3 regions of the Streptomyces sp. NPDC007088 genome follow, and region 2 is predicted to be linked to each of the others. Evidence: riboswitches for the same ligand, from Rfam matches in the RefSeq annotation. Region 2 holds a riboswitch; each other region holds the start of a gene.
The links. Region 2 has a riboswitch for cobalamin ahead of ACFYMP_RS00265 (cobalamin biosynthesis protein). Riboswitches for the same ligand answer to the same signal wherever they lie in the genome.
Positions count from the first base shown of each region.

Region 1: it holds a riboswitch for cobalamin, as region 2 does, so the genes downstream of both, ACFYMP_RS20680 (FecCD family ABC transporter permease) here and ACFYMP_RS00265 (cobalamin biosynthesis protein) in region 2, are expected to answer to the same signal.
Region 3: it holds a riboswitch for cobalamin, as region 2 does, so the genes downstream of both, metE (5-methyltetrahydropteroyltriglutamate--homocysteine S-methyltransferase) here and ACFYMP_RS00265 (cobalamin biosynthesis protein) in region 2, are expected to answer to the same signal.

Region 1 covers NZ_JBIAFO010000012.1:156,771-164,123, forward strand. Annotated here, with positions in the region: gene ACFYMP_RS20665 (MFS transporter) at 1-920, shown strand, start outside; gene ACFYMP_RS20670 (TolB family protein) at 917-1,942, shown strand; gene ACFYMP_RS20675 (right-handed parallel beta-helix repeat-containing protein) at 2,091-4,010, opposite strand; cobalamin riboswitch at 4,476-4,600, shown strand; gene ACFYMP_RS20680 (FecCD family ABC transporter permease) at 4,697-5,788, shown strand; gene ACFYMP_RS20685 (ABC transporter ATP-binding protein) at 5,856-6,626, shown strand; gene ACFYMP_RS20690 (ABC transporter substrate-binding protein) at 6,641-7,353, shown strand, end outside.
Region 2 covers NZ_JBIAFO010000001.1:49,334-56,686, reverse strand. Annotated here, with positions in the region: gene cobN (cobaltochelatase subunit CobN) at 1-1,497, opposite strand, end outside; gene ACFYMP_RS00270 (cobyric acid synthase) at 1,567-3,096, opposite strand; gene ACFYMP_RS00265 (cobalamin biosynthesis protein) at 3,093-4,046, opposite strand; cobalamin riboswitch at 4,161-4,305, opposite strand; gene ACFYMP_RS00260 (hypothetical protein) at 4,516-4,788, opposite strand; gene ACFYMP_RS00255 (anion permease) at 4,826-6,115, opposite strand; gene ACFYMP_RS00250 (class II aldolase/adducin family protein) at 6,518-7,264, shown strand.
Region 3 covers NZ_JBIAFO010000004.1:133,584-140,936, reverse strand. Annotated here, with positions in the region: gene ACFYMP_RS08555 (PQQ-dependent sugar dehydrogenase) at 1-545, opposite strand, end outside; gene ACFYMP_RS08550 (FAD-dependent monooxygenase) at 1,576-2,772, opposite strand; gene ACFYMP_RS08545 (MarR family winged helix-turn-helix transcriptional regulator) at 2,911-3,444, shown strand; cobalamin riboswitch at 3,619-3,771, shown strand; gene metE (5-methyltetrahydropteroyltriglutamate--homocysteine S-methyltransferase) at 3,957-6,275, shown strand; gene ACFYMP_RS08535 (SpoIIE family protein phosphatase) at 6,333-7,353, opposite strand, start outside.

The sequences.
Region 1 (7,353 bases), on a different contig from region 2:
TCCCGGTCATCGGTGCGGTCCTCGCGGCGGACCGCACCGGCAAGGGTCTGCGCACGGCCCCGCGCGACGCCCTGATCTCCCTCAACAGCTCCCCGGAGAACCGGGGCCGCGCCTTCGGTGTGCACCGCGCGATGGACACCGCGGGCGCACTGCTCGGTCCCCTGGTGGCCTTCCTGATCCTGCGGGCCACGGTGGACGGCTACGACGCGGTGTTCACGGTCAGCTTCTGCGTGGCCGCGCTGGGGGTGGTGGTCCTGGTGCTGTTCGTCCCCCGCGACGGACGTGCCGCCGCGCCGGCCGAGGACCACGTGCCCGCCGCACCGGGCGCGCCCCCGCCTCGCACCCGCCCCTCGCCGGCTCTGTCGCGCATCACGCTGTGCGCGGCCGCGCTGGGCCTGGCCACCGTGAGCGACGCCTTCGTCTACCTGATCCTCCAGCGGCAACTGGGCGTGCCTGAGGAGTGGTTCGCCCTCCTGCCCCTGGGTACGGCCGCGGCCTTCCTGATCCTGGCCGCTCCCCTGGGCCGGCTCTCCGACCGCCTCGGTGCCTGGCCCGTGTTCCTCGGCGGGCATCTCGCGCTGCTCAGCGTGTACGTCCTGCTGTTCACCCACGCCCACAGCCCGGCCCTGCCGTACGCCGTGCTGCTGTTGCACGGCACGTTCTACGCGGCGACGGACGGCGTGCTGATGGCGGCGGCCTCCGCGGGCCTGTCGCGGACGCGCCGTTCCTCGGGGCTGGCCGTGGTGCAGACCGGGCAGGCCGCCGCCCGCTTCGCTTGCTCCCTGGGCTTCGGCGCGGCCTGGACCGCGTGGGGGGACCGCACGGCGCTGGGGACGGCCGCCGTACTGCTGTGCGGGTGCGGCCTGCTGTCGTACGCCCTCCGCCCCTTCGCCCGCGCCCGGACGGGGGGTGCGGCATGACCCGCCGTGGCAGGCTCTCCGTCCTGATCGCCGTGGTGCTGGTACTGGCCGTGGTGGCCACCGTCTCGGTCCTGCGCGCCTCGGCGCGCTCCGACCGCCGCGACCGGGCCCGCCCCGGCGGCCCGACGGTGACGCGGGGCGAGGTGGACCTCGGACCGGGGGCGCGGCGCCTGGTGTTCCGCAACATGGCGTGGGGCCCGCACCGCGACGAGCTGGCCACCGCACCGGCGGGCGCCCCGGGCGGCACCCGCACCGCCACGGCGAACGGCCTCACCTGCCTGCGCTTTTACGCCGCCGCGGGCACCGGGGTCTGCCTGCGGGCGGTGCACGGGGCCCTCACCGACACCTACCGTGCGACCGTCGTGGACGCGCACCTGCGCGAGCGGGCGCGCTATCCCGTCCCGGGCATCCCCTCGCGGGCCCGGGTCTCCCCGAGCGGGCGGTACGCGGCGTGGACCGCGTTCGTCGGCGGCGACAGCTACGCCGGCACCGACTTCTCGACCCGCACGGCGATCCTGGACACGCGTACGGGAAGGCTGACCCCGTCCCTGGAGGTGTACGGCATCGTCAGGGACGGCCGGCGGTACCGGTCGGCGGACGTCAACTTCTGGGGGGTCACCTTCGCGCGCGACGACCGGCATTTCTACGCGACCCTGGCCACCGGCGGGAAGACGTATCTGGTCCGCGGTGACCTGCGAACCCGCGAGGTCACGGTGGTGCACCAGAACGTCGAGTGCCCCTCCCTGTCCCCCGACGGCACCCGGATCGTGTACAAGAAGCGGGTGGCGGGCCTGCCGGCGGACGCCCCCTGGCGTCTGTACGCGCTCGACCTCCGCACGATGCGGGAGACCGCGCTGGCCGAGCCCCGCAGCGTCGACGACCAAGTGGTGTGGAGCGACGACCGGCACGTGACCTATGCCCTGCCGGGCGACTTCGGCGCCGATCTGTACACGGTGCCCGCCGACGGCCGGGGCAGGCCGCGCGAGCTGGTGAAGGCCGCCGTCTCACCGGTCTATCTCTGACCGGCCGAGAACGCCTCCGAACGCGGGCGCGGCCTTCCGGCCGGGACGGCTGCCGACGCGCCGCCCGCCGCGGCCCGCCGGGAACGGCGCGCGGGAGGGGGTGTCCCGGACTCGGTCCCCGGGGCACCCCCTCCCTTTCACTCGCGGGTCACTTCTTGCCGGGAGCGGGTCCCCCGGTGATCTGGAACTGCGATCCGGGCTCGATCACGACGTCGCCCTCGGCGGAGCCGGTGATCGTGACGTCCGAGAGCGTCGCGTTGCCGCGCGCCCCGCCCATCGCGAGGATGCCGGAACCGTTGTTGGACTTGTCGATCGTCACACCGGTGATCTTCGCGTCCGGGACGTTGCCGCCGCCGTTCTTGAACTGGATGCCGTCGTACGTCGAGTCGTGGATGTCGGTGTTCTCGATCACGACCCCGGGAATGTCCTGGCTCGCCGGGAAGACCGTGATGGCGCCGAACTCCTGCGCCTCACCCCAGAAGGCACCGCCGGTGCGGTACAGGCCGTTGCCCGAGATCAGGGTCCGCCCGGAGAAGGGCAGCGGGTCGTGGTCGGTGGCGAGCATGATGCCCGGGTAGTTCATCGTGTCGTACACGAGGTTGTTCTCGACGGTGTTGTCGTGACCGCCGTACACCGCGATGCCGTTGGCCCGCCAGGGCAGCTGGATCGTGTTGTTCGAGAAGGTGTTGTCGTGTCCGGCGTCGGTCGCCGGGTTCTTGACGTACTTGCTGGCCCAGACCGCCAGCGAGTCGTCGCCCGTCGTGCGGAACGAGGAGTTGGTGACCGTCGAATTACGGGTTCCGTTGGTGAAGTTGATGCCGTCCGCATAGGTGTCCCGGATGCGCATCCCGCTGAACTCGACGCCGTCGCCGGGTCCCCACAGCTCGGGGATGTTGTCGTAGTCCCGGCCGACCCACACGCCGACGTTCGCGTGCTCGATCCAGACGTTGGAGATCTTGGTGTTCTTGCCGAAGCGGCCGTTGAGCCCGACGCCGCCCTCGGCGCCGCCGTCCCCGCCGCGTATCCGGCCCGAGCCGAAGACGGCCAGGTCCGAGATCTGCGTGTTGTCGTCGATGTCGAAGCCGAAGTTGCCCTCGTGCGGGTGGTTGATGCCACCCGCGTCCTGCGGCTGGGTGAGCGTGTAGAGCTGCGAGTGCCACATGCCCGCGCCCTTGATGGTGACGTCCCTGATGCCGACCTGATTGTACTGGCCCCGGTTCTGCGGATCGTCGGTCAGGATCTTCTGCTCCTGGCGCCACTGCCCGGCGGGGATCCACACGCAGTCGGTGTCACCGTTCTGGTCGGCGGTGACCGCCGCCTGCAGCGCCTCGGTGTCGTCCTTCCCGTCGTCCGGGACCGCCCCGTACTCGGTGATCGAGGTGCACTCCGCGGGCTTGGCGGCGGGCGGCGCGACCTGCTCCAGGTCGACGAGGTCGAGGACGTAGTACGAGGCGGAGTCGTCCGCGTCGCGCTGCAACCGGAAGGTGGTGCCCTCCGGGTAGCTCCTGTCGAGCAGGGTGTGCGCCTCGTCGAAGAGCCGGCGGGCGTCCGCCTGCGGGGTGTTGGTCAGCGACTCGGGGTCGTCGCTGTTGCCGTACAGCCAGCTGTGCTGCGAGGAGAGGTCGAGCTTCTGCACGAACTTCCCGTCGGCGTACACGCTGATGGTCGCCTCGGTACCGCCACCACCGGGCGCGTCGGGGATCGAGTTGCGCACCACGAGCGAGTTGGTCGGCACCGTCGAGGTGAACTCGACGTAGTCCCCGGTGCCGTCCAGCCGTACCGAGGACCGCCCGGAGGACTCGGTCGCGAAGTTCGTGTGGCCGAAGGTCCGCTTGGCGTCGGCCTTCAGCAGCGTCCCTTCGTAGGTCCCGTTCTCCGCCTCGTACTCCGTATACGGAACGGTGGCGCCCTGCGCCGCCGCCCCGGCACGGACGTCCCGGTCGGCCGGGATCTGCGCCGCCGCGGGCGCGGCCGGCAGCAGACCGCCGGCCAGCAGCGCCACCACCGGCACGCCGCCGAGCAGCCTTCTCCTGAGTCGCCGCGTGTGCTTCCTGGTCACGAGAGTCATGAAGCCCTCTGTTCTGTGGGGGTAGACAGAGTCATGTGCTGATGTTTTGCGTCAGCTACGCAAGTTTTTTGAGTTGTTCAGTCGATCTCGTGCGAGCTGGCGATCAGAGTTTTCAAGCATGTCATGTGATTGTCAACAGCTGTCACACAGCCGCCCGCTCGGACGGTGCCCGCCGCCACCCCCTCGGAGCGCTCCGTCCGTCCCCGTAACCGCCTGCTGGGAAGGCGGTACGCGGGGCGCGGGGGGCGCGGACCGGGGAAGGAAAGAACAGTCCCCGCCTCCCGGGGAGTTGCGCGTACACGTCCGCACGGCGTTCTCGTGGCGTCCGCACCACGCGTCTCGCCTCCATGGCGTTCGCCCTCGCCGCGACCGCCGTTTCGCGCGAGCACCGGCCGGCCCGCCCCACTCCCTCGCCGGACCGCCGCTCCCCCGGGCGAGCGCCATCCGCCCGGTCGGCCGCCGCCCCCGGCTTGCTACGCTGCTGGTGCCTCTCGTGGGGGAAGCCGGTGCGAGTCCGGCGCTGTCCCGCAACGGTGTGCGTGGTCCGTCCAGGTCACGCGAGCCCGATCGCCCGCGGCAGGTGTGCAACCCGTCAACCGCTCGCCGCGGACTGCGAGCAGGACCCCCAGAGCCCCCGGGCCCTTCTGGTGCCCTGCGTACTCCACCGGTGGCGTCAACCCCGGAGGATGTGCGCCACCGTGTCCCGCACCACCGCCCCCACCGCCCCCGCGGATGTCCCACGGGAACGCACACCCACTGCGCCGCTGGTCGTCGGGCTGGCACTCGCACTGGCCGTCTCACTCGCCTGCGGGGTCGGGCTCGGCGCGACGGGCACGGGCTGGGGGCAGGTGCTGCGGCTCCTGTGGGCCGGCCTCAGCGGCGGGAACCTGGGCACCGACGACGCCGCGGACTACACCATCGTGTGGGAGATCCGCTTCCCGCGTGTCGTGCTCGCCGCCGTGGTCGGGGCGGGACTCGCCTCGGTCGGGGTCGCGGTACAGGCGCTGGTGCGCAACGCCCTGGCCGACCCCTTCGTCCTCGGGATCTCCTCGGGCGCCGCCGTCGGCGCCAACGCGGTCATCCTGTTCGGCGCGCTCGCCTCTCTCGGTGTCTGGGCGCTCTCCTTCTCGGCCTTCGTCTCGGCGCTCGGCGCGACCCTCGTCGTCTATCTGGTGGCCCGCTCCCCGCTCGGGCTCAGCCCGCTGCGGCTCGTCCTGACCGGCACCGCCCTCGCCTACGGTTTCCAGGCGGTCACCACCGTCATGGTCTTCGGCGCCGAGCGGGGCGAGGCGGCACGGGCGGCGATGATGTGGCTGCTCGGCAGCCTGGGCGGGGCGACCTGGCCGAAGGTGCCGCTGGCGGCCGCGACGGTGGTGGCGGGCTGGCTGTGGCTCAGGCTGCGGGCCGGCGCGCTCGACGCCCTCTCCCTGGGCGACGAGACCTCGGCGGCGCTCGGCGTGCCGCCCCACCGGTTGCGGCGCGAGCTGTTCGTCGTCACGGCGGCCGTGACGGGCACCGTCGTCGCCGTGAGCGGCGCGATCGGTTTCGTCGGGCTGATGGTCCCCCACCTCGTGCGCATGCTCGTGGGCGCCTCGCACGCCCGGGTACTCGCCGTCGCGCCACTCGCCGGGGCGGTGCTGCTCGTGTGGGCCGACGTGCTGTCCCGGGTGCTGCTCGCCCCGGCCGAACTGCCCGTCGGGGTGGTCACCTCGGCGCTGGGTGTGCCCGCGTTCCTGCTCCTCATGCGGCGCGGGGGCAACGCGCTCCCCGGACGCTGAAGCTCACGCCTCCCGCCCCACCGCCCGTACCCGTGCACGTGCCAAGGCTTGATGTGAAGGAGAAGACGTGCGACTCGACGTCGAAGGTCTCTCGGTCGAGGTGGCGGGCGCCCGGCTGATCGACGAGGTCACCCTGGACGCTCCCGCCGGCACCTTCGTGGGACTGGTAGGGCCCAACGGCAGCGGGAAGTCCACCCTGCTGCGCTGCGTGTACCGGGCGCGACGCCCCGACGCGGGGGTCGTCAGGATCGAGAGCGAGGACGTGCACCGCATGACACCCCGGGCCGCCGCCCGGCTTCTCGCCGCGCTGCCCCAGGAGTCGGCCGCCGACTTCGACTTCACGGTCACCGAGATCGTCGCGATGGGCCGCCTGCCCCACCGCGAACGCACCGCCGCACGGGACCGGGAGATCTGTGCGCGGGCCCTGGAACAGGCCGGGGTGGCGCACCTCGCCGCGCGCGGCTTCCTGTCGCTGTCCGGCGGCGAGAAGCAGCGCGTCCTCATCGCCCGCGCGCTCACCCAGGAGCCGCGCGTCCTCGTCCTCGACGAGCCCACCAACCACCTCGACATCGCCCACCAGCTCGACGTGCTGCGCCGGGTCCGCGGCAGCGGCCCGACCGTGCTGGCCGCGCTGCACGACCTGAACCTGGCCGCCGCCCACTGCGACCTGCTGCACGTCCTGCACGCCGGCCGCGTCGTCGCCTCGGGCCCCCCGGACGAGGTCCTCTCCCCCGCCCTCCTCGCCGACGTCTTCCACGTCCGGGCGCACCGGGTACGCCACCCCGAAACCGGCGCCGCCCAGTTCCTCTTCGATCCGCTCGCCCCCCGACACCCCTGACTGGAAGGCCCCCCGTGCGCAAGCTCCTGTCCACCGCCTCGTCCGGCCTCGCCGCCGCCCTCGCCCTGACCGGCTGCGGCGCGAACGTCTCCTCCGACGACAAGGCCGCGACCTCGCAGGCGGTGACCGTCACCAACTGCGGCAAGAAGGTCACGTACGACAAGCGCCCCGAGCGGGTGGTGACCAACGATGTCGGCATCACCGAGCTCATGTTCGCGCTCGGCCTGGAGGACCGTATGGCCGGATACGTCATGCCCGCCGACAAGGGCTCGACCGACGGCCTGCCGTACGAGGACGCCTACGACAAGGTGAAGTGGCTCGCCAAGGACCGCGTCACCAAGGAGATCGCCCTCAACGCCCGCGCCGACCTCGTCTTCGCCGGCTGGAACTACGGCTTCAACGAGAACACGCTCACGCCGGAGGAATTGCACAAGGAAGGCATCGACACGTATCTGCTCACCGAGTCCTGCCGCAACGCGAGCACGAGCACCTCGCGCGGCATCATGCCGCCGCTCGACGCGCTCTACACGGACCTGGAGAACCTCGGCAGGATCTTCGGCGTCGAGAAGCGCGCCCAGAAGCTGATCAAGCGGTACAAGGCGGCGGTCGCCGCGGTCGGCGCCCAGGCCCCCGAGGACACGGACCGGCCCTCGGTCTTCCTCTACGACAGCGGCCAGGACAAGCCGTTCACCTCCGGCCGCTACGCCGCGCCCGAGCAGATCATCAG
Region 2 (7,353 bases):
CTCGGAGGACCGCGCCTCCAGCCAGCGGTACGCCGCCAGGTAGTGGTGCGAGGGCGGCATGTCCGGGTCGTGGTAGATCGCGATCGGGTTCTCGCCGAAACCACGCGGCGGCTGGATCATCACGACGACGTTCCCGAACCGCAGCGCGGCCAGCACGATGTCGTCCCCGTCGACGTAGAGCGAGCCGGGCGGCTCGCCCCACGCCTCCAGCATCCCGTCCCGCAGCCCCGGGTCCAGCCGGTCGAACCAGGCCCGGTAGTCGGCGAGCGGCACCCGGGCGGGCGCGGCGGCCAACTGCTCCTCGGTCAGCCACTCCACGTCGTGCCCGCCGGCCGCGATCAGCCGGTGGATCAGCTCGTCCCCGTCGTCGGGGTGCCCCTCCACGCCGTAGCCGGCCTCGCGCAGCGCGTCGAGGACCCGCACCGCGGAGGCCGGGGTGTCCAGGCCCACCGCGTTGCCGACCCGCGAGTGCTTCGTCGGGTACGCCGTGAAGACCAGCCCGAGCCTCTTCTCCGCGTTCGGCTTGTACCCCAGCACCGCGTGCCGGTACGCGATCCCGGCGACCCGCGCCGCGCGCTCGGGGTCGGCGACGTACACGGGCACCTCGTCGGGGCCCTGCTCCTTGAAGGAGAACGGGACGGACACGATCCGCCCGTCGAACTCGGGGATCGCGACCTGCATCGCCGCGTCCATCGGGCTGAGCGCCGCGTCCGAGGCCAGCCAGGTGGCGCGCGAGGAGGTGAGACACAGCCCCTGGATCACCGGCAGGTCGAGAGCGGCCAGCTCACCGATGTCCCAGGCCTCCTCGTCGCCCCCGGCGCTCGCCTCCGAGGCGTGCGCGCCGCCCGCCGCGAGCACCGTCGCGACCAGCGTGTCGGCCCGGCCGAGCAGCTCGTACAGCCCGGGGTCGGCCCCGCGCAGCGAACCGCAGTACACCGGCAGGGCGTTGGCGCCGCGCTCCTCGATCGCCGCGCACAGCGTGTCCACGAACCCCGTGTTGCCGGACAGCTCGTGGGCCCGGTAGAAGAGCACACCGACCGTGGGCCGGCCCTCGACCCGCTCGTACGCCCCGTGCACCCCGTACGCGGGCATCCCGCGCGGCTCGGCGAAGCCCTCGCCGGTGAACAGCACCGTGTCCGACAGGAAGCGCGCGAGTTCCGCGAGGTTCTCCGGTCCGCCCTCCACGAGATAGCGCAGCGCCTCGGCCACCACCCCGGCGGGCACCGAGGACTCGGCCATCAGCTCGGCGTCCGGCACCGCCTCCCCGCCCAGCAGCACCGTCGGCACCCCGGACGCCTTGAGCACGGCGAGCCCGTCCTCCCAGGCGCGCTTACCTCCCAGCAGCCGTACGACCGCGAGGTCCGCGCCCGCGAGCAGCGCGGGCAGCTCCTCGGCCGGGTCGACCCGCGAGGGGTTGCCGATCCGGTAGGACGCCCCGCAGGCCCGCGCGGCGAGCAGATCCGTGTCGGCGGTGGACAACAGCAGCACAGTGGGCACGGCGTCCTCAACTCCCTTGTCGTGTACGTGAACGGGCGGCTGTGTTCGTGGAGGTTCCCCGGGCGCCGCTCACCCGCGCGCCCCGGGCGGCGCGGGCGCTCCCGGCGGGACGAAGGGCAGCCCCGGGGGCGCGCCCCCCTCGATCAGCCGCAGCAGCGCGTCCGTGTCGGCGTGCTCCTCGATCAGGTCGCCCAGCAGATCGAGCTGCTCCTCGCGCAACCGGCCGAAGGAGGTGTCCGGCGCGGGCACGAAACGCCGCCCCGCCGCCCGCGCCGTCTGACGCAGGAAGGCGCGCCGGAAGCCGTCGCTCTCCAGCGAACCGTGCCAGTGCGTGCCCCACACGCAGCCGGCCCGGCAGCCGTCGAGGAAGGGTTCGCCGCCCCTCACCTCGGCCACGCCGTGGTGGATCTCGTAGCCCTCGACCCGCTCGCCGAGCGCGCTGCCCGAGGGCCGCGCGAGGGTCTTCTCGCGGGCGAAACGCACCCGCACCGGCAGCAGCCCGAGCCCCTCGACGGTGCCGGCCCGCGACTCCACCTCGTCCTCGATCACCTCACCGAGCAACTGGAACCCGCCGCAGATGCCGAGCACCGGACGGCCGGCGGCGGCCCGCCGGGACAGCTCCGCCGCGAGGCCCCGCTCGCGCAGCCAGCGCAGCGCGCCGACCGTGCCGCGGGTACCGGGGACGACCACGAGATCGGCGTCGGCCAGCTCCTGCGGACGGTCCACGAAACGCACGACGACGCCCGGTTCGGCCGCGAGCGCGTCGACGTCCGTGAAGTTCGACATGAGCGGCACCGCGCACACCGCGACCCGCAGCACGTCCTCGCCGTACGGCTCGCTCACCGCCGACTCGCGCACCGCCCCGCGCAGCGACACCGCGAGCCCGTCCTCCTCGTCGATGCCCAGGCCGTGCCGGAAGGGCAGGACGCCGAAGGTGCGGCGCCCGGTCAGCTGCTCCAGCATCACGAGGCCCGGCTCCAGGAGCGAGACGTCGCCCCGGAACTTGTTGACGAGGTAGCCCGCGATCAGCTCCTGGTCCCCGGGGTCCAGCAGCGCCGTCGTCCCGAAGAACGAGGCGAACACCCCGCCCCGGTCGATGTCGCCCACGACCAGGACCGGCAGCCGCGCGGCGCGCGCGACCCCCATGTTGACCAGATCGGTGCGGCGCAGGTTGATCTCCGCCGGGCTGCCCGCGCCCTCGCAGATCACCGCGTCGTAGCGCGAGCGCAACTGCTCCAGACAGTCCACGACCGTGCCGAGCAGCGTCTCCTGGCGTCCCCCGTGGTACGCCCGCGCGCTCAGCTCGCCGACCGGCCGGCCCAGCAGCACGACCTGGCTCGTGCGGTCGCCGCCCGGTTTGAGCAGCACCGGGTTCATGAGCGCGCTCGGCTCGATCCGGGCGGCCTGCGCCTGCATGGCCTGCGCCCGGCCGATCTCCGCGCCCTCCCGCGTCACGTACGAGTTGAGGGACATGTTCTGTCCCTTGAACGGCGCGACCCGCACGCCCTGGCGTACCAGCCACCGGCAGATCCCGGCGGTCACGACGCTCTTGCCCGCGTCCGAGGTGGTCCCCGCGACCAGCAGTCCGCCGCCCCTCACAGGGACCTCCCGCGCCGCAGCGCCGCCCAGCCGGTCCGGGCCCCCGCGCAGGCCGCCAGGGACAGCCAGGCCACCCGCCGCGACAGCCGCACGGCGCGTTCGATGTCGGCGACAGCGACCGGCCGCCCCCTCCCGTTCAGCACCGGCCGGTGCTCGACCCGGCCGCCGTACGCGAGGGTCCCGCCCAGCCGCACCCCGAGCGCCCCCGCGAACGCGGCCTCCACCCGGCCCGCGTTGGGGCTCGGATGGCGGTGCGCGTCCTCCCGTACGGCGGTGAGCGCGGCGCGCGGCCGGCCCCCCGACACGATCGCCCAGCCCGCCGTCAGCCGGGCCCCCGGCCAGCCGAGGACGTCGTCGAGACGCGCCGCCGACCAGCCGAAACGCCGGTGGCGCGGCGAGCGGTGACCCACCATCGCGTCCAGCGTGTTGACCGCGCGGAAGCCCAGCAGCCCCGGCACCCCGGCCGCCGCACCCCACACGAGGGCGCCGACCACGGCGTCGGAGGTGTTCTCGGCGACGGACTCCACGACGGCGCGCGCGATCCCGTCCGCGTCCAGGGACTGCGGATCGCGTCCGCACAGGTGGGGCAGGCGCGCCCGCGCCGTCTCCACCTCTCCGGCCGCGAGGGCGGCGCCGATCGCACGGGCCTCCCGGCCCAGCGAGGTGCCGCCCACGACCGTCCAGGTGGCGGCGGCGGTCAGGGCGAGGGAGGCGGCGGGGGAGCGGCGCGCCCACCGCGCGGCGAGCGCCCCGAGGGCGGTCGCGCCCCCGGCGCACAGCGCGGTGTGGAGGGCTCCGGCGCCCCGGTGGTCACGCCACAGGACCCGCTCGGCGGCCGAGGCCGCGCGCCCGAACAGCGCGACCGGATGGCCGCGCCGGGGATCACCGAGGAGCAGGTCGCCGAGCAGACCGGCGGTGGCGCCGGCCGTGAGAACACGTTCGGCACGCATGGCGTCAGTCCGCCGTCACACCTCGTGCGACGGACGGGAGGCGGAAGGCTCCGGGCGGAGCGGGACGGCGGCTGCCGGACATGCGGGTGTCCTCACTCAGGGTCCGCGCCCTGGTTCGAAGGAGTCCGGCAGCGAGAGTTCCTGACTCACGGAGAGACCTGCTCTCCGCTCACAGTGGCGGGACCGCGCCGGACTCGCACCGGGCTTCCTCTGCTGCTGCCGAATGGGCCCCGGCAGTCCACCACGCGCGGAGAACGCCCGTCAACTCCCACTTGACGCCATAACGGACATGTGCCGAGACCCACACCGCCTCCGACCTGGGCCGCAGCGAAACGGCAGCGGGCCGGGCGGGTACGGGTCGGGGTACGGCGGAGCGCCGGGTACGGCGAGGGGCGGACGGCCCGCACGGCCGCCCGCCCCTCACGCGTCTCCCGCCCGCGCGCGACGCCGCGGGCGCCGCGTCGCGGACTCAGGCGACGATGACGTAGATCCCGTACCCGACGGCCGCCAGGCACAGCGCGAAGCACGCGTAGGCCCCGGTACGCAGGAGGGCCGGCGTGCCGCCGCCCGCCCCGCCGGCGGGCACCGCCGCCGCGGGGGCCGTACCCGCGGCCTGCGCGCGCCGGGTCCGCGAGGCGCGCGAGAGGCCGGCGATACCGAGCGCGAACGCGCCCACCAGCGCCACGGTGATGCCGAGGCTCACGCCGAAGACGGAGCCGAGCGCCGCCCAGTCGATATGCATCTGCGAGGTCCTTTCTGGCCGGTTGGCCGCAGCGGGCTCAGGCCGCGCCCGATCCGGCGCGCTCGGTGGGGCGGTCGGCCCGGGGGGCGGGGGCGTCGATGGTCGCGGTCAGGGTGTCGGGGGCCTCGGCCGCCGTCGGCTGCACCGGGACGCTCAGGACGCCTGCCGGTGGCGGGGTCACGGCCGCCACGGCCTGGGTGACCACCCCGGAGGGTTCGGCGGCGGGGGCTTTCGCGCCCACGTCGTGGTGGCTGACCGGCTTGCGGCGCGACAGCAGCCAGATGTAGCCGCCCGCCGCGATCAGCAGGGCCGCGGTGAGCGAGACGCCCCAGGCGCCCTGCCGGGTCAGGAACTCCGCGCCGGCGCCGACGACGGCGGCGGCGGGCAGGGTCAGCACCCAGGCGACGGCCATCCGGCTCGCGGTCGACCAGCGGACCTGGCCGCCCTTGCGGCCGAGCCCCGCGCCCATCACGGAACCCGAGCACGCCTGCGTCGTCGAGAGGGAGAAGCCGAGGTGCGAGGAGGCGAGGATGACGGTCGCCGCTCCGGTCTGCGAGGCGAAGCCCTGGGGCGGCGCCAGGTCGGTGAGCCCGGTGCCCATCGTGCGGATGATGCGCCAGCCGCCCAGGTACGTACCGAGCGCGATCGCGCAGCCCGCCGAGAGGATGACCCACAGCGGCGGGTTCGAGCCGGGCTTGAGCACGTCGCCGGTCACGAGGGCCAGCGTGATGATGCCCATGGTCTTCTGCGCGTCGTTGGTGCCGTGCGCGAGCGAGACCAGTCCGGCCGAGGCGATCTGCCCGGCCCGGTAGCCCTTGCGGCCGGTCTCCTCGTCCACCCCCCGCGTGATCCGGTACGTGAGCCGGGTCGCGAGGAACGAGGCGAGACCGGCGACCAGCGGGGCGGCCAGCGCCGGGATGACGATCTTGGTGACGACCGTGCCGCCGTTGACGGTGGAGAACCCGGCCGAGGCGACGGCGGCACCGATGAGCCCGCCGAACAGCGCGTGCGAGGAACTGGAGGGAAGCCCCAGCAGCCAGGTCACGAGGTTCCACAGGATGGCGCCCACCAGCGCCGCGAAGATCACTTCTGTCTTGAGTCCCTGTTCATTGACGATCCCGCCGGAGATCGTTCTGGCCACCTCCACGGAGAGGAAGGCGCCGACGAGATTGAGAGCCGCGGACATGGCCACGGCCGTCTTGGGTTTGAGGGCGCCGGTCGAGATGGTGGTGGCCATCGCGTTGGCTGTGTCGTGGAAACCGTTCGTGAAGTCGAACACGAGAGCGGTGACGATCACGATCCCGAGGAGAAGCGTGATGTGTTCCATTTACCCGGGCTTCTGTTGGACGTCAATGTCACGACGAACGTAAGCAGTCCGAGTGAACGGAAGATGAACTGGGGCGGGCGCTGTGGTGACCCGAAGTGGAGCGCGGCCACCGGGTGAGGGCCGTGCGGGCCCCCGGCGCCCGGAACGCCGGGTTCCGGGCCTTCCGTTTGTCCGGCCGGGCGGCCGGGCGGCCGGGCCGAGTGAGCTTTGTCGCGCCGCCGCGACCGGGCCCACCGAGCACCCCGGCCCGCGCGAGACGGGATGACATCACACCGAACCGCTCGAACGCCTCGAAACCCTCGAATGCCTCGAACCTCTCGAACCGGTCCAACCCCTCGAACCGGCACCCGGCCGGGAGGCCCGGGGCCACCGGGTCCGCTCCGGCGGGCGCGCGCTGGCAGGATGCCGCGCATGACGCGACGACAGGAGCGGGGCCGGCGCCGGTACGAGGGCGGGAAGCGGCCGCACGAGGACACGGCCGGACCGGGGGTGCGGAAGGCGGCCTGGTCCGCGCTCGTGGACACCGCCCGCAGGACCGTCGCGGACGGACTCGTCGTCGGCACCTCCGGCAACGTCTCGGTCCGCGTCGACGATCCCGAGCTGGGCGAGCTGGTGCTGGTCACCCCGACCGGCGTGCCCTACGACCGGCTGCGCCCCGGCGACGCGGTCGGCGTCGACCTGGAGGGACGGCAGCGGCTGGGCCGCCTGCGGCCCACGAGCGAGCTGCCGATGCACCTCGCCGTGTACCGCCACACCCCCGCACGGGCCCTCGTGCACACCCACGCCGTGCACGCCACGGCCGTGTCCACCCTGGTCACCGAGGTGCCCGCCGTCCACTACATCACCGCCGCGCTCGGCGGACCGGTGCGCGTCGCCCCGTACGCCCCGTACGGCAGCGAGGAACTCGCCGACCACCTGCTGCGCGCCCTGCGCGGGCGCACCGCCTGCCTGCTGGCCAACCACGGCACCGCCGCGTACGGCGACACCCTCGACCAGGCGTACGAGCGCACCGCGCAACTGGAGTGGATGTGCCGCGTCTGGCTGACGGCGGCGGCCGTCCCCGGCCACACCCCGCGCCTGCTCGGCGCGCGGCAGCTCGCCGAGGCCGCCGCGCGGTTCACCGGATACGGGCAGCCGGACGCGCGCTGAGCACGGCCGCGGCGGTACGCCTCTTCCGTGCGGGGAAGGCGTACCGCGCAGGGGCGGGGGAGACGCCCCTGCCGTGCCCGCGCCGCCCC
Region 3 (7,353 bases), on a different contig from region 2:
TCGCCGCCGACGTGGCAGCACAGCCCCCGGCTCGCGGGGACGTCGAGGACCTTCTTCTCACTGGCGGTGTCCAGGGTGCCGTCCGTCCTCAGGACGAAACGGGAGAGCCGGTTGACACCGTCGAAGGGGGCGAAGTCGGCGGCCGAGCCGTCCGCGGGGGCGTCTCCGGAGGGGGTGGAGAGTTTCGGTGCGTAGTAGAGGTACACGAAGCGGTTGGTGGTGAAGGCGGGGTCGACACCGACACCTTGCAAGCCCTCCTCGTCGTGCGAGTAGACGTCCAGCTTGCCGGCGACTCCGGTGGTGCCGGCCGCGTCGGTCAGGCGCAGGGTGCCGTCCCGCGAGGTGTGCAGGACGGATCGGTCGGGCAGCACGGCCAGCGTCATCGGCTCGCCCGTCTCGGCCACTCCCTTGGCGAGGGTGACCTGCTGGAACTCCGGCGCCGCGGGGGCCGCTTCGGCTGGGGTCTGCTGGACGGTGAACACGCCCGCGGTGGCGAGCAGGGTGCCGGCGAGCGCCGCTAGGGGTCGGGTGAGTCTCCTGTGCACGCGCGTCCTCCGTGGAGTCAACGGGACTGAGTGGTCTCGCACAGGCGCGCGCCGTCGCGCCGGGGACGCGGGCGCCGAGGGAGGGAGGCGCACGCGTCCTTGTTGTCCGGTACAGGTCAGGAAGGTAATGGCATTTCCCTCGCCCAGGAACCTTTTTGACGCATCAGTCCGGAACTTTTATCCGTGAGGGGACAAAGTGGCTGGCTCCGGCCCCCGGCCTCGAACGCGGAGGACGGGCCCCACCGGGGGCGAGCTGGTCGATCTCGGCACCGACCACCTCGCCGGGGCGAGCTTCCCGACCCGGTCGACGCTCCGGGTGGGGGCGTCCTCGGTGGACAGCGGCCCGCCCTGGTGACGCGTCGAGACGCGCAGACGGCCGTCGGCCCTTGTACCGCGGGACGAGGCGGCCGACAGTGCCCGGAACGGCGGCGCGATCCGGAAGCCCGCCTCCAGCGTTCGGCCGCCGGTGGCGAACCCGCCCAGAATCCGGCACCGGCCGCCCGGCTCCCGTGGCCGGGAGGGCGTGTACACCTTCTTGTCATCGCTCACGGGAGCTCTCGCCCCACTTCGTGCGCGGACACGTTCGGGCAACGAGCGACGGTACGTCCGGGGGGAGCCGGCATCGCCCCGGTGACCGGAGGGCACCACGCACAGGACGAGGACGAGGAGCGGGCCGAGGACGAGCAGGGGCCTGTGCCTCGACCCGAACTCCCCCGGGGCCACGACGAAGGACCAGAAGGACGCGACCGGTCCGAGGGGGCGTCTCGGGCGCGATGACGGTACCGGTCCGCGGGGTCAGACGGATCGCCACCGTGCGCGCGCTCACCGTCGCGTCCCGCGCTACGGGGGCTTCGGGGCCCCACACCTGCGCGGCTGCGAGGTACGGGACGGGGCACCGGCGCCCCGCCCAGGACTCCCGCGCCGACCGCCGGTGGCTGCCCTTCGTGTTCTGCGACGGTGGGCGGCGGTCCGGTTGCACGCGAGACCGGGTGCCATCCCTCACCCCCCGGGAGGGCAGAGGGGCGCGCGCTCAACGAGCCGGGTACTCAGGCAGCGTCAGAGCGGTGTGGGCCTCCTCACCTCCCGCGGCGGGGAGGAGGCCGGGTGCGGACCGCAACGCCTCGTTGCGGCGGGCCAGTTCCGGCGCGGTGCGGGGCACCAGGGTCGCGCCTCCCGAAGTGGCGAGCGCCTGGTTCCTGGTCACGAACTCGCGCATGACCCGCTCGTAGGCGGTGAAGGCCGCGCCGTGGTCGGTGTGGGTGGCCAGTTCACCGGCGAGGACGTAGGCGCCGACCAGCGAGAGGCTCGACCCCTGGCCGGACATGAAGGACGGGGCGTAGGCGGCGTCGCCGACCAGGGCCACTCGGCCCCGGTGCCAGGACGGCAGGTGGATCTGGCTCACGACGTCGAAGAAGAGGTCGTCAGCCGCGCGCATGGCGGCCACCAGACGGGGGACCTCCCATCCGTCCCCCTCGAACTGCGCCGCCACGAGGTCGCGTTGCGCCTCGGGAGCGCGGAAGGCGCTGTAGGGCGCCTCGTCCCGCGCGAAGTTGAGGAAGCCGTACACGGGGGCCTGCGGATCGGTGGCGTAGAGGACGGCGGCCCTGCCGGGGGCGTTCCAGGCGAGGCCCTCGTGCGAGAGTCCGAGGTGGTTGGGCAGGGTGAAGCCGGCGAAGCAGTGGCCGAGGTAGTGGTGGAACCGCTCCTCGGGCCCGAAGACCAGACCGCGGGTGTTCGAGTGCAGTCCGTCGGCGCCGACGACGAGGTCGAAGGTGCGCCGCTCGCCGCCGCGGAAGCTCACCTCGACGTGGCCGGGGCCCTCGGTGAGGGTGTCGATGGAGTCGCCGAAGACGAACTCGACGCGGTCGCGCACGAGTGCGTACAGCTGGTCGGCGAGATCCCCGCGGCGCACCTCCAGGTCACGCCCCTCTACACCGCCGGTCACCACCTCCGGGCGTACGGCGGCGAGGAGCGCCCCCTCCTGATCGAGGAAGGAGATCCGCCTGCTGTCCACGTGGGCCCGTTCCAGCCGCGGACGCAGGCCCATGCGGGTGACGACCTCCATCGCCGTCCCGCGAATGTCGATGGGGTACCCGCCGGCCCGCAGGTACGGCGCTTTCTCCACGACGGTGACCTCGAAGCCGTAGTGGTCGAGCCAGTAAGCCAGAGCCGGTCCGGCGATGCTGGCACCGGAGATGAGGACGGTCCTTCGGGCGTGGTGATTCATGGGGTCGCTCTCCCAGCCGTGCTCGGTACGCTCAATGATGCGTACTTTAGGTATCCTTTTTGGGCGGAGACGCCCCCCCGGGCGTGCCGCTTCCACCACCATATAGATACCTACTTTAGGTAGGCAAGTGAGGCGAGGATGAGCACTCCACCACCCCTCCCCGAGGGCGACGCCCCTACCGTGCCGGCGGACGAGGCCCTGGGCCGGGAGGTGATGCCCCGTTTGATGCGGCTGAGCAACGCCCTCAGCCGGGGCCGGCTCACCGAGCGCGCGATGGAGTCCGTGGACCTGAGGCTGGACCGGCCGGCCCTGTCGGTCCTTCTCACTCTGCACATGGCCGACCGTCCCCTGCGCGTGGGAGAGATCGCGCAGCGCATGGAGATGGCCGGTCCGCACATCACCCGGCAGGTGAAGGAGCTGGAGCGCAGGCATCTGGTCCGGCGCGTCGGCGACCCGCTGGACCGGCGGGCCAGCCTCATCGAGCCGACCGACTCCGGCGCCGCGGGAGCCGCCCGGTACGTCAGCACCCTGTTCGGCTGGTTCGCCGAGGCGGTCGCCGACTGGGAGGAGGAGGACCGCAGGACCTTCGGCCGCCTCCTGACCCGCTTCGCGGACGACTTCACCGCCCGTCTGGCGGCGGCCGACGACCGGACGCCGCCGGCCGCCTCCTGACCGTGCCCGCGGGCGGCGCCCTCCCCCGGGCGTGTCCTGCCGGCGGCGTTCGCCACGCCGACGTGCGCCACCCGCACCATCCGCATGCTGGACGTGGCGCTCCGCGCGGCCGTGGCGCACCGTAGGCTGGTCGGCGCAGCTGGTTCGCCCCGTCCGCCAGGCGGGAGGCGTCGCAAGAGGGAACCCGGTGGGAATCCGGGACTGCCCCGCAGCGGTGAGCGGGAACGACCGCCGTCATACGCACTGGGCCCCGGCGTACGGGACCTGGGAAGCGACGGCCAGTAGGTGTCCTCCCCCGAGAGGACGGGCCCGCGAGTCCGAAGACCTGCCACTGCCCGCGTACGACCGGCTCGTGCGCGGACATCCCGGTGACCTCGTGGGCGGGTCGGCGTACATACCCGGCGGAGAGTCGCGCGTGCCCGGCACGTGAGGCACACCGCCCGGTTCGTCACCCCTTCGCGCTCGCGTGCCGTCCCCGGGATTCAGGGACTCGTCTCGCGAAGGAGATCTCCGTGACCCCCAAGTCCGCAGCCGCGGCAGCACGGTCCACCGTGTACGGCTACCCCCGTCAGGGCCAGAACCGGGAACTGAAGAAGGCGATCGAGGGCTACTGGAAGGGCCGGGTCGACGCCGCCTCGCTCCACTCGACAGCCGCCCGGCTGCGTCGCGCCCACTGGCGGCAGCTGGCCGAGGCCGGGATCGACGAGGTACCGACCGGGGACTTCTCGTACTACGACCACGTCCTGGACACCAGCGTCATGGTCGGCGCGATCCCCGAGCGTCACCGTGCGGCGGTGGCCGCCGACCCGCTCGACGGCTACTTCGCGATGGCGCGCGGCAGCGCGGACCTCGCACCGCTCGAAATGACGAAGTGGTTCGACACCAACTACCACTACCTCGTTCCCGAGCTGGGCGCGGACACGGTGTTCAGCGCGGACTCCGGCCGACAGGTCGCCGAGCTGCGTGAGGCCCTGGAACTCGGCCTGAACGCCCGGCCGGTCCTCGTCGGCCCCGTCACCTACCTGCTGCTCGCCAAGCCCGCGCCCGGGGCGCCGTCCGGCTTCGACCCGCTGACCCTGCTCGACCGGCTGCTCCCGGTGTACGCCGAGATCCTCGCCGACCTGCGGGCGGCGGGCGCCGAGTGGGTGCAGCTCGACGAGCCCGCCCTCGTGCAGGACCGCACCCCGGCGGAACTGAACGGCGCCGAACGCGCCTACCGTGAACTGGGCGCCCTCACCGACCGCCCCAAGCTGCTCGTGGCCTCCTACTTCGACCGCCTCGGAGAGGCCCTCCCGGTCCTGGCCAAGGCGCCGGTGGAGGGACTGGCCCTGGACTTCACCGAGTCGGCGGCGGCCAACCTCGACGCGCTCGCCGCCGTGGGCGGCCTGCCCGGCAAGCGCCTGGTCGCCGGTGTCGTCAACGGGCGCAACATCTGGGTCAACGACCTGAGCGGGTCGCTGGCCGTGCTCGGCACCCTGCTCGGCCTGGCCGGGCGGGTCGACGTGTCCGCCTCCTGCTCCCTGCTGCACGTCCCGCTCGACACCTCGGCCGAGCGGGAGATCGAACCGCAGATCCTGCGCTGGCTCGCCTTCGCCCGGCAGAAGACCGCCGAGATCGTCACCCTCGCCAGGGGGCTTGCGGGCGGTACGGAGGCGATCACCGCACAACTCGCCGCCAACCGGGCCGATCTCGCCTCCCGCGCGCACTCGCCCCTCACCCGTGACCCGGCCGTACGCGCCCGAACCGGCGCCGTCACCGAGTCCGAGACCCGTCGCTCGCAGCCCTACGGTGAGCGGGCAGCCGCTCAACGCGCCCGTCTCAAGCTGCCGTTGCTGCCGACCACCACCATCGGCTCCTTCCCGCAGACCACCGGGCTGCGTACCGCCCGCGCCGACCTGCGCGCGGGACGGATCGACACGGACGGCTACGAGGACCGCATCCGGTCCGAGATCCGGGAAGTCGTCTCCTTCCAGGAGAGGGCCGGGCTGGACGTGCTGGTGCACGGCGAACCCGAACGCAACGACATGGTGCAGTACTTCGCCGAGCGGCTCACCGGCTACCTCGCCACCCAGCACGGCTGGGTCCAGTCCTACGGCACCCGCTACGTCCGCCCGCCGGTCCTGGCCGGCGACGTCTCCCGCCCCGAGCCGATGACGGTGCGCTGGACCACGTACGCCCAGTCCCTCACCGACCGGCCGGTCAAGGGCATGCTCACCGGCCCGGTCACGATGCTCGCCTGGTCCTTCGTCCGCGACGACCAGCCCCTCGGCGACACCGCCCGACAGGTCGCCCTCGCCCTGCGCGACGAGGTCGGCGACCTGGAGGCGGCCGGGACCCCGGTCATCCAGGTGGACGAGCCCGCCCTGCGCGAGACCCTGCCCCTGCGCGCCGCCGACCGGCCCGCCTACCTGGACTGGGCCACCGAGTCCTTCCGCCTGGCGACCGGCGGCGCAGGCCCGGCCACCCAGATCCACACCCACATGTGCTACGCCGAGTTCGGCGACATCGTGGCGGCCATCGACGACCTCGACGCCGATGTCATCAGCCTTGAGGCGGCCCGCTCCCACATGCGGGTCGCCCACGAACTCGCCGGACACGGCTACCCGCGTGAGGCCGGGCCCGGGGTGTACGACATCCACTCCCCCCGCGTACCGAGCACGCGGGAGGCGGCCGCCCTGCTGCGCGCCGGACTCGGGGCCATCCCCGCCGAACGGCTCTGGGTCAACCCCGACTGCGGCCTGAAGACCCGCGGCTGGCCCGAGACCCGTGCCTCCCTGGAACACCTCGTGGCGGCCGCGCGGATCGTCCGCGAGGAGCTCGGCAGGTCCTGACCGCGCGTCCCAGGAGGGCCGGGGCCGCCCGGTGCGCCCCGGCCCGGCGCCGTCCGCTCAGTCGGCCGACAGCTCCTGCTCGACCCAGATCGTCTTGCCCGTCGCCCCGTACCTGCTGCCCCAGCGCAGGCTGAGCTGCGCGACCAGGAACAGTCCTCGCCCGCCCTCGTCGGTGGAGTGCGCGCGGCGCAGCCTGGGCTGGGTGTTGCTGGGGTCGCTCACCTCGGTGATCAGGAGCCGGTCGCGGATGAGGCGTACCCGGACGGGACCGCCCGCGTGGCGGACGGCGTTGGTGACGAGCTCGCTGACGATGAGGGAGTGGGAGAAGCTCAGTTCCCCAAGGCCCCACGCGGCGAGCTGTCCGGTGGCGGCGTCCCGGGCCCGCGCCACCACTTCCGGTGCGGCGGAGAACTCCCATTCCGCCACCGCTTCGGGTCCGAGAGAGGCGGTCCGGGCGAGGAGCACCGCGGTGTCGTCGCGGCGCGGACCGTGGTCCTCCTCGCCCCCGATGAGGGCCCGGCCGACGGACGTCAGGTCGTGGTCGCCCTCGCGCTGAAGGGCGTGCAGCCGTCCGGCGAGACGGCCGACGTCGTCGTCCACGTCCAGGCCGGAGCCCTGGAACACGCCGTCGGTGTACAGCGCGAGCACGCTGCCGGGCGGTACGTCGACGGTGGTGGTCTCGAAGGGCTGTCCGCCGACTCCGAGCGGGGGCCCCGGCCGGACGGCGAGCGGCACGGTCACGCTGTCCGGAGGGCTCATCAGCGGGGGCAGGTGGCCCGCGGAGGCGATCGTGCAGGTGCTGGAGACGGGATCGTGCACGGCGATCAGGCAGGTGGCGCCGACGGAGTCGCGGTGTTCGGGTTCCGCTTCGGAGGCGAGCCGCGCGACGAGGTCATCGAGGTGGGTGAGCATCTCGTCGGGGCCCAGGTCCATGTCGGCCAGGGTCTGCACGGCGGTGCGCAGGCGTCCCATGGTGGCGGCGGCGTGCAGTCCGTGTCCGGTCACGTCGCCCACGACGAGCGCCGTGCGCAAGGAGGACAGGGCGATCGCGTCGAACCAGTCGCCGCCGATCTCGGAG